3 regions of the Sphaerospermopsis torques-reginae ITEP-024 genome follow, and region 3 is predicted to be linked to each of the others. Evidence: riboswitches for the same ligand, from Rfam matches in the RefSeq annotation. Region 3 holds a riboswitch; each other region holds the start of a gene.
The links. Region 3 has a riboswitch for cobalamin ahead of K2F26_RS17035 (DUF1636 family protein). Riboswitches for the same ligand answer to the same signal wherever they lie in the genome.

Region 1 (2,270 bases), 2.2 Mb from region 3:
ACTATCTTGTAAAGCGGCTTGAACACACTTTGTCCAAGCTTGACCAAATAAAGATATAGTAGCAGTTGTAGCGATCGCTCCACCAATCAAGGCTGCTTGGAGCGGTGAGTGACGTTTCGCAGATTGATTCATGTATACAGATGGAATAAATAATTGTATTGTTGACAGTTTAGCAATCAGGCTTTCCTGAAATTTTTAAGTTTTTATACTCTACTTATGAGCTATGCTTAATCTAAGATTAATCCATCATTTGTTCCTTTGTAAATGATGTGGAAATTACGGTCTTTTTATTAATAAATATCGCTGGGATGGAAGTGGTTTTACTGTTAAAGCAGCCACAGCATTTGTGTGAATTTCATCACTCCTTTCTTTTTTCAACTAAGATCCTTTTCCTACGATAGCACTTTGTTGACTTGATGACTGGATTTTTCAATATTAAACAATAAAGCTTTAATTTTCTATGTTATGAAGCACAAACCTACCATCAAATCATTAGTTTCTTGGCTGATGAGATTCAGAAAACTGTGGCGATTGTTACAAAAGATTACATTTGGTTTGGGTTTAATCCTGGTGGTTTGGTTAATTTCTACTACTATAACCTTAGTTTCTGCTTCTTTACAGCCTGTAGATGCCTTGTTTGTGCTTGGTGGTAGTATTATCCGGGAAATTTATGTTGCTCAACTAGGGAAACAATTTCCGCAAACTCCTATTCTCATTTCTCAAGGTTCTCCAGAACCATGTATTTCGCCCCTACGACTCCTGACTTTTGCTATATTTGCAAAACTTTACTAGCAACTGGCGTTAGTCATGATATTGTTACTCCCATCGGTTCTGATGAGGAGCAGTCATTGGACGCAAGGGGGAAAGTTCGGTGCAAGTCCGGCGCTGTCCCGCAACTGTGAACCATTATTAGGTTAAGTCAGGATACCCGCCGATGAGAATACTTTTACATCAATCTGCGAGGTACAGATTATGTCTATAAAAAAACGGGGTTGGATGAGTCTAACCCTGATGGCAGTTATTAGTTTTTATTTAGTAGTTGGTTTCCCTAAACCTGCCTATGCAATGCACATTATGGAAGGTTTTTTACCAGTGCAATGGGCGGTTTTTTGGTGGGTGGTAGCATTACCATTTTTTATTTTCGGTTTGCGAAATTTGACTCGCATTACTCAAGCTAACCCAGAATTAAAATTATTGTTAGGGTTAGCTGGTGCTTTTACTTTTGTGTTGTCAGCGTTAAAAATTCCTTCTGTGACAGGTAGTTGTTCTCACCCCACAGGTACAGGGTTAGGTGCGGTGCTGTTTGGACCTTTGACGATGACAGTTTTGGGTAGCTTGGTACTATTATTTCAAACTTTGTTATTGGCACATGGTGGTTTAACAACTCTGGGAGCAAATGCTTTTTCAATGGCGATCGCTGGACCGTTTGCCGCTTACTGGATCTATCATCTCATTATTCGGTTTGGTGGTAAACAAAGAATTGCCATATTTTTATCAGCAGCGATCGCAAATTTACTCACCTACATTATCACTTCTATTCAATTGGCTTTAGCTTTTCCTGCACCCGTTGGTGGGTTTATCGCTTCATTTACCAAGTTCGCTGGTATCTTTGCTATTACTCAAATTCCTTTAGCTATTAGTGAAGGACTACTCACCGTGTTGGTATGGAATTGGTTACAATCCTATAATCCTCAAGAATTAGAATTGCTAAAATTAATCAAACTGGGAACTCAAAGTAATGAATCAGTTTAAACAAGGGTTTAATAATTGGTTATTAGTCTTAGCTGTTTTTGCTTTAGCATTTGCTCCCCTAATTTTAGTCAAAAATGCTGAATTTGGTGGTGCAGATGACCAAGCAAAAACCGCCATTAGTGAAATTCAACCCGAATATCAACCCTGGGTTCAATCAATATTTGAACCTCCTAGTGGGGAAGTAGCCAGTTTATTATTTTCTGCTCAAGCTGCCATAGGTGCGGGAGTAATTGGTTATGTTATTGGTTTGTACAAGGGACGTTCTCAACAACAAAAACATGAAGAATAAGTCTACAAAATGAGCCTAAAATTAGATACTTTAGCTTACACCAATCAACTGCGACAAATTCCCCCAGCACATAAAATTATCTTTGCCTTTACTACGCTGTTACTTGCACTTTTAACCCATCCATTTGTACAAATTTTACTATCATTATGGATGGGTATTTGGACTGTAGTTTATGCTAAAATTCCTCTGAAAATCTATTTGCGGTTGTTAATTTTTGCTAGTTTTTTCT
Region 2 (2,270 bases), 1.2 Mb from region 3:
TAAAATTTGAGTACATAAATATGATCAAAATACTTTCAGAACCATTAAGCATAGAATCCTTAAATGTAAAAATCAACGGATTACCTAAATATCTACAAAACACTAAAATTGTACAACTTTCAGATTTTCATTATGATGGTTTATTACTAGCAGAAGATTTACTCGCACAAGCAATAGATTTCACCAATCAACTCAAACCAGATTTAATAGTATTAACAGGCGATTTTGTTACTCATAATCCCCAACCAATTTATCAACTAGCCAAACAGTTAAAACATCTGCAAAGTCGCGCTGGTGTTTATGCTATTTTGGGCAATCATGACCTTTATTATACTCACTCCCAAACAGAAATTACTAAAGCTTTAACAGGTGTAGAAATTGAGGTACTTTGGAATCAAATCGCCTATCCTTTAGGTTCACATTTAGCATTAGTAGGACTCGCTGATTTCTGGTCTCCAGAATTTCATCCAGCACCTGTAATGAATTCCTTAGATATTCATATTCCCCGTATTGTTTTATCACATAATCCTGATAGTGCAGTAGTTTTGCAAAATTGGCGCGTAGATTTACAATTATCAGGACATACTCACGGTGGTCAAATTGTGATTCCCGGTGTAGGTTCTTTACCAAATTGGATTTCTTCTTCCCGTCACAAAATACCTGAATTGTTTTGGCCTTGGATACCTTTTATGGAGGGTAAATGGCCAAAAGTCGTAGAAAATTGGCAATGGAGTCAAGGACTACATCAAATAACGACAAATCTAGGTACAAATCAATTGTATGTCAATCGTGGTTTAGGAACTTTCCCCCCCGGACGTTGGTATTGTCCACCCGAAGTAACAGCTATTACACTGGTTTAAAGGAGTCAGGAGTCAGGAGTCAGGAGGATGAACAAATAATTTTCTGTTCCCAATTCCCTATTCCCAATTCCCAATTACCTTTCCAAAAATTCTTTCTTATGGTATAGTTCAAAATCTTAGATTTGGGAAACTCCGGTTAAATTCCGGGACTGTGCCGCAGCTGTAAAGCAATGTCAGATTTTAGATTGCTGATTTTAGATGATTGATACTGAGAAAAACCTTGTAACAAAATAAGGGTAATCAGAAAATCCAAAATCCAAAATCTAAAATCCCAAATTGAACAAGTCAGAATGCCAACTCTAGGAAATTTATCCCTGTTCTGTCTCCGCGTCGCACGGGGAAGGAGTGACCATTTTGTTAAGTCCATTTACAGCTTGTCCAGGTTTATTTTACACCACACCAGCCCAAGATGGGATCTTATCTCGCCTAAGAATACCTGGTGGCATTTTGAATAGTGAACAGCTACACGCGATCGCCAATATAGCGGATAATTATGGAGGCAGCTATGTTGATGTTACCAATCGCGCTAATTTACAAATCAGAGAAATTAAACAAGAAATAAATATTGATATTCTCCAGCAATTACAAAAAATGGGATTAGGTTCTATTAATCCTGCTGTAGACCATATTCGCAATATTATGACGAGTCCCATTGCGGGTATAGACTCTCAAGAATTAATAGATACTCATCCTCTAGTGAAAGCTTGGGATGAATACATCACAAAAAATTCCCATTTAGGTGGACTTTCGGCAAAATTTAGCGTTGGCTTTGATGGTGGTGGTAAACTTTCTCTGCAACATTTCCCCAATGATATCACTTTTACTGCTGTTCAGGTTTATCAGGGGGGTAGGAAAGAACCGAAGTTCTTTCCTACGGGGAAATGGGGACATGAATTAGTATATCTCATTTTGCATTTTTGTGGTGGTGAAAAAGAAAAATTTTTTATAAATACAGAAATTTTATTAACACCCGCACAATGTATACCATTTTTAGGTGCTTTAGCAGAGGTTTACTTACAGCATACAGATCCTAGTAGCCGACGTAAACCACGCTTGCGGGAGGTTATTGATAATTTGGGCTGGGAAAATTATTTACAACAAGCTACAGAGTATTTAACTGCAAATAGTTTCCAGGTAGCCAAAGAAATAGCATCTCAAAATCTCACACAAATAAGCAAACTCGCAAATTTACATGATGAAGCTAAACATAATAATCATAAAATCTACCATATTGGCATACATGAACAAAAACAATCAGGATTATATTATATCGGTGTTGTTTTACCCTTGGGACGGTTGCAAACTTGGCAAATGCGGGGTTTAGCTGATTTAGCCGCCAAATATGGTAATAGTAATCTCAGACTCACACCTTGGCAGAATTTACTAATCACAAATATTGCCCAAGAACAC
Region 3 (2,270 bases):
GTTGAGTCCATAGGACCCAAAATTAACTTTGGTTTCTGTGGTAATCTGCTCTGTAGGACGACGAGTAACAATATTAATTACTCCACCTATTGCATCTGAACCATAGAGGGTTGAACCACCTCCAGGTAAGACTTCAACTCTTTCAATATTATTACTGGTAAATTCTGAAAGGTCGAAACCTCCACCACCTAAATTATTAATTGGTCTTCCATCCAATAATATTAAAACTTGTCCGGTGTTAGAACCGCGAATAAATTGACCACTTAAAGCGTTGACTTCTGTTCCTACAGTACCATCACCCAAAATACCTGGTAAAAATCGCAGTGCTTCTTTGACTGTTCTTGCACCTTGCGCTTCCATTTCTTCCCCAGTGATGACGTAAACCGGACGGGTAGAATCTTTGACTGTTCCTTCTCGACGAAAGGGTGAAAATACGGGTTCGTTGAGAATACTATCAATCACTGTGATTTCTATATCCGGTTCTTTTTCTTCTGTTTGTGCAATTGGTTGTAAGTCTTGGGCGGAATTTTCAGATTTTGGTGTAACTTCTGTGGCTATGGTGGGGTGATTTTTCCCTAATATCCCGGATGTAATGGTCAAACTGAAAATCAGTATTTGAGTTTCCCATCTGGTAATAAGCTGAGTACGCATTGGTAGTTAAGTCCCTCTATAAGTAAACACTATTGGTCAACAAAGAAAATTTTTCAGCCAGCAGAAAGATAATAATGATTATTATTATCATTCTTTGGGCGCATTTTACAAGCTAGTTTCCAGCTAGTTTCTGGGTTTTTAGTCAGGAGGGGCGGCCGTTCGCCGCCTCAACTTGAGGACTAAAGTCCTAACTACGAACTTTAATTAACAGCAATTTTTGGTGAGTTTTGCCCATTTACTGAGGGGTGGTATTTTGGCTAAGATGCCTGTTTTTAAGGGTTCTGGGCGTTCTGACCAAGGTAGTAAACCCGTGGGGTTAGTGTAGTATTGGGTGGCACATTGCAGGATGGCAGATGCACTATCATCAACTGCTAAGTTACCGAAAAGATAGGTAAATTTCTCTTCTCCTTGGAAAGCGATAACGCAAGCATGGTTGCAAGCACTCATACATTGGACTCCTTGAATGGAGAATTTAGAGTGCAGTTCCCAAGTTTGTGCAAGTTGTTGAAGTTTGTGTAATAGCTGCTGTCCGCCACTTTCACCTATCTTTTTACCTTCTTTCCACACACTGGCGCAGGTTGTACAGACAAATAAAGTATGTTGTTGTTTTTGCATTAATTTTCAGTTGTTGCAGATTGAAATGACGAATTAGCCTCGCGTCCATCTAGGACAGGAAATCATGTAAATATGCAAAGTGAAGGTTTGTATCTATAACCTTCTCAGTAGCTATTGATATGTGTAGGGAAAATTCTACAATCTCATAGAAATTTCTATGGTATCGCCTATATATGAGTCTATGAGACAGTGATACTGTTTGATGAAGAAAGTGTTAATTGTGTTATTCATCTGTACCTCGCAGATGGGAGTATGTTGTCATTGCGGCGGGCATTCTGACTTTGAAGTGTTAACTTCATTACAGCTGCGGGACAGTGCTGGATTCACACCAGGCTTTCCCCGTTACCTCTGATGGCTGTTTCCCACCAGAACCGCTAGGTGGACTGTACCATAGTAGTGATGCAGATTTTCAGATGTTTACAAATTGTAAAGTAATCTGGCATCACAAATACCAATAACCAGATACTCTGACTTCCCCGCTTTTCTAAAGCAAATCCAAATTAGGTGTTTGATAAATTAGTAATAATGTATTGATAATTTAAAAAAGCCACTCAATTAAAAGTGGTTTTTATTTTGGGTGTAGAATTGGATTACCCTGAAATTCTAAATACAAAATCTAAGGCTTAACTTTTAGTTATATTTTGAGGTTAACCGTGCCATCGCCTTCTCAAATCAGTCTCCCACAATCAGAAAATCAGAAGCAGTCCGCTATTTCTAAATCTACCCCTGTAACTCCAAAACGGGAAACAGGCGGTTTCGCTCTGTTAGATAGTCTGCTGCGTCATGGTGTTGAGTATATCTTTGGTTATCCTGGTGGGGCAATTCTACCGATTTATGATGACCTTTACAAAGTAGAGGAAACTGGTACAATTAAACACATTCTTGTCAGACATGAACAAGGCGCGTCCCATGCTGCGGATGGTTATGCCCGTGCAACTGGCAAGGTAGGAGTATGTTTTGGTACTTCTGGTCCCGGAGCAACTAACCTGGTAACAGGTATTGCA

Region 1: it holds a riboswitch for cobalamin, as region 3 does, so the genes downstream of both, K2F26_RS02925 (energy-coupling factor ABC transporter permease) here and K2F26_RS17035 (DUF1636 family protein) in region 3, are expected to answer to the same signal.
Region 2: it holds a riboswitch for cobalamin, as region 3 does, so the genes downstream of both, cobG (precorrin-3B synthase) here and K2F26_RS17035 (DUF1636 family protein) in region 3, are expected to answer to the same signal.

The regions. Positions count from the first base shown of each region.
Region 1 covers NZ_CP080598.1:628,253-630,522, forward strand. The annotation lists gene ctpB (carboxyl-terminal processing protease CtpB) at 1-132, opposite strand, end outside; partial or broken gene K2F26_RS02920 (YdcF family protein) at 466-744, shown strand; cobalamin riboswitch at 810-950, shown strand; gene K2F26_RS02925 (energy-coupling factor ABC transporter permease) at 973-1,752, shown strand; gene K2F26_RS02930 (energy-coupling factor ABC transporter substrate-binding protein) at 1,739-2,041, shown strand; gene cbiQ (cobalt ECF transporter T component CbiQ) at 2,051-2,270, shown strand, end outside.
Region 2 covers NZ_CP080598.1:4,820,764-4,823,033, forward strand. The annotation lists gene K2F26_RS22400 (metallophosphoesterase) at 21-860, shown strand; cobalamin riboswitch at 943-1,176, shown strand; gene cobG (precorrin-3B synthase) at 1,215-2,270, shown strand, end outside.
Region 3 covers NZ_CP080598.1:3,659,501-3,661,770, reverse strand. The annotation lists gene K2F26_RS17040 (TonB-dependent receptor plug domain-containing protein) at 1-651, opposite strand, end outside; gene K2F26_RS17035 (DUF1636 family protein) at 856-1,266, opposite strand; cobalamin riboswitch at 1,515-1,657, opposite strand; gene ilvB (biosynthetic-type acetolactate synthase large subunit) at 1,920-2,270, shown strand, end outside.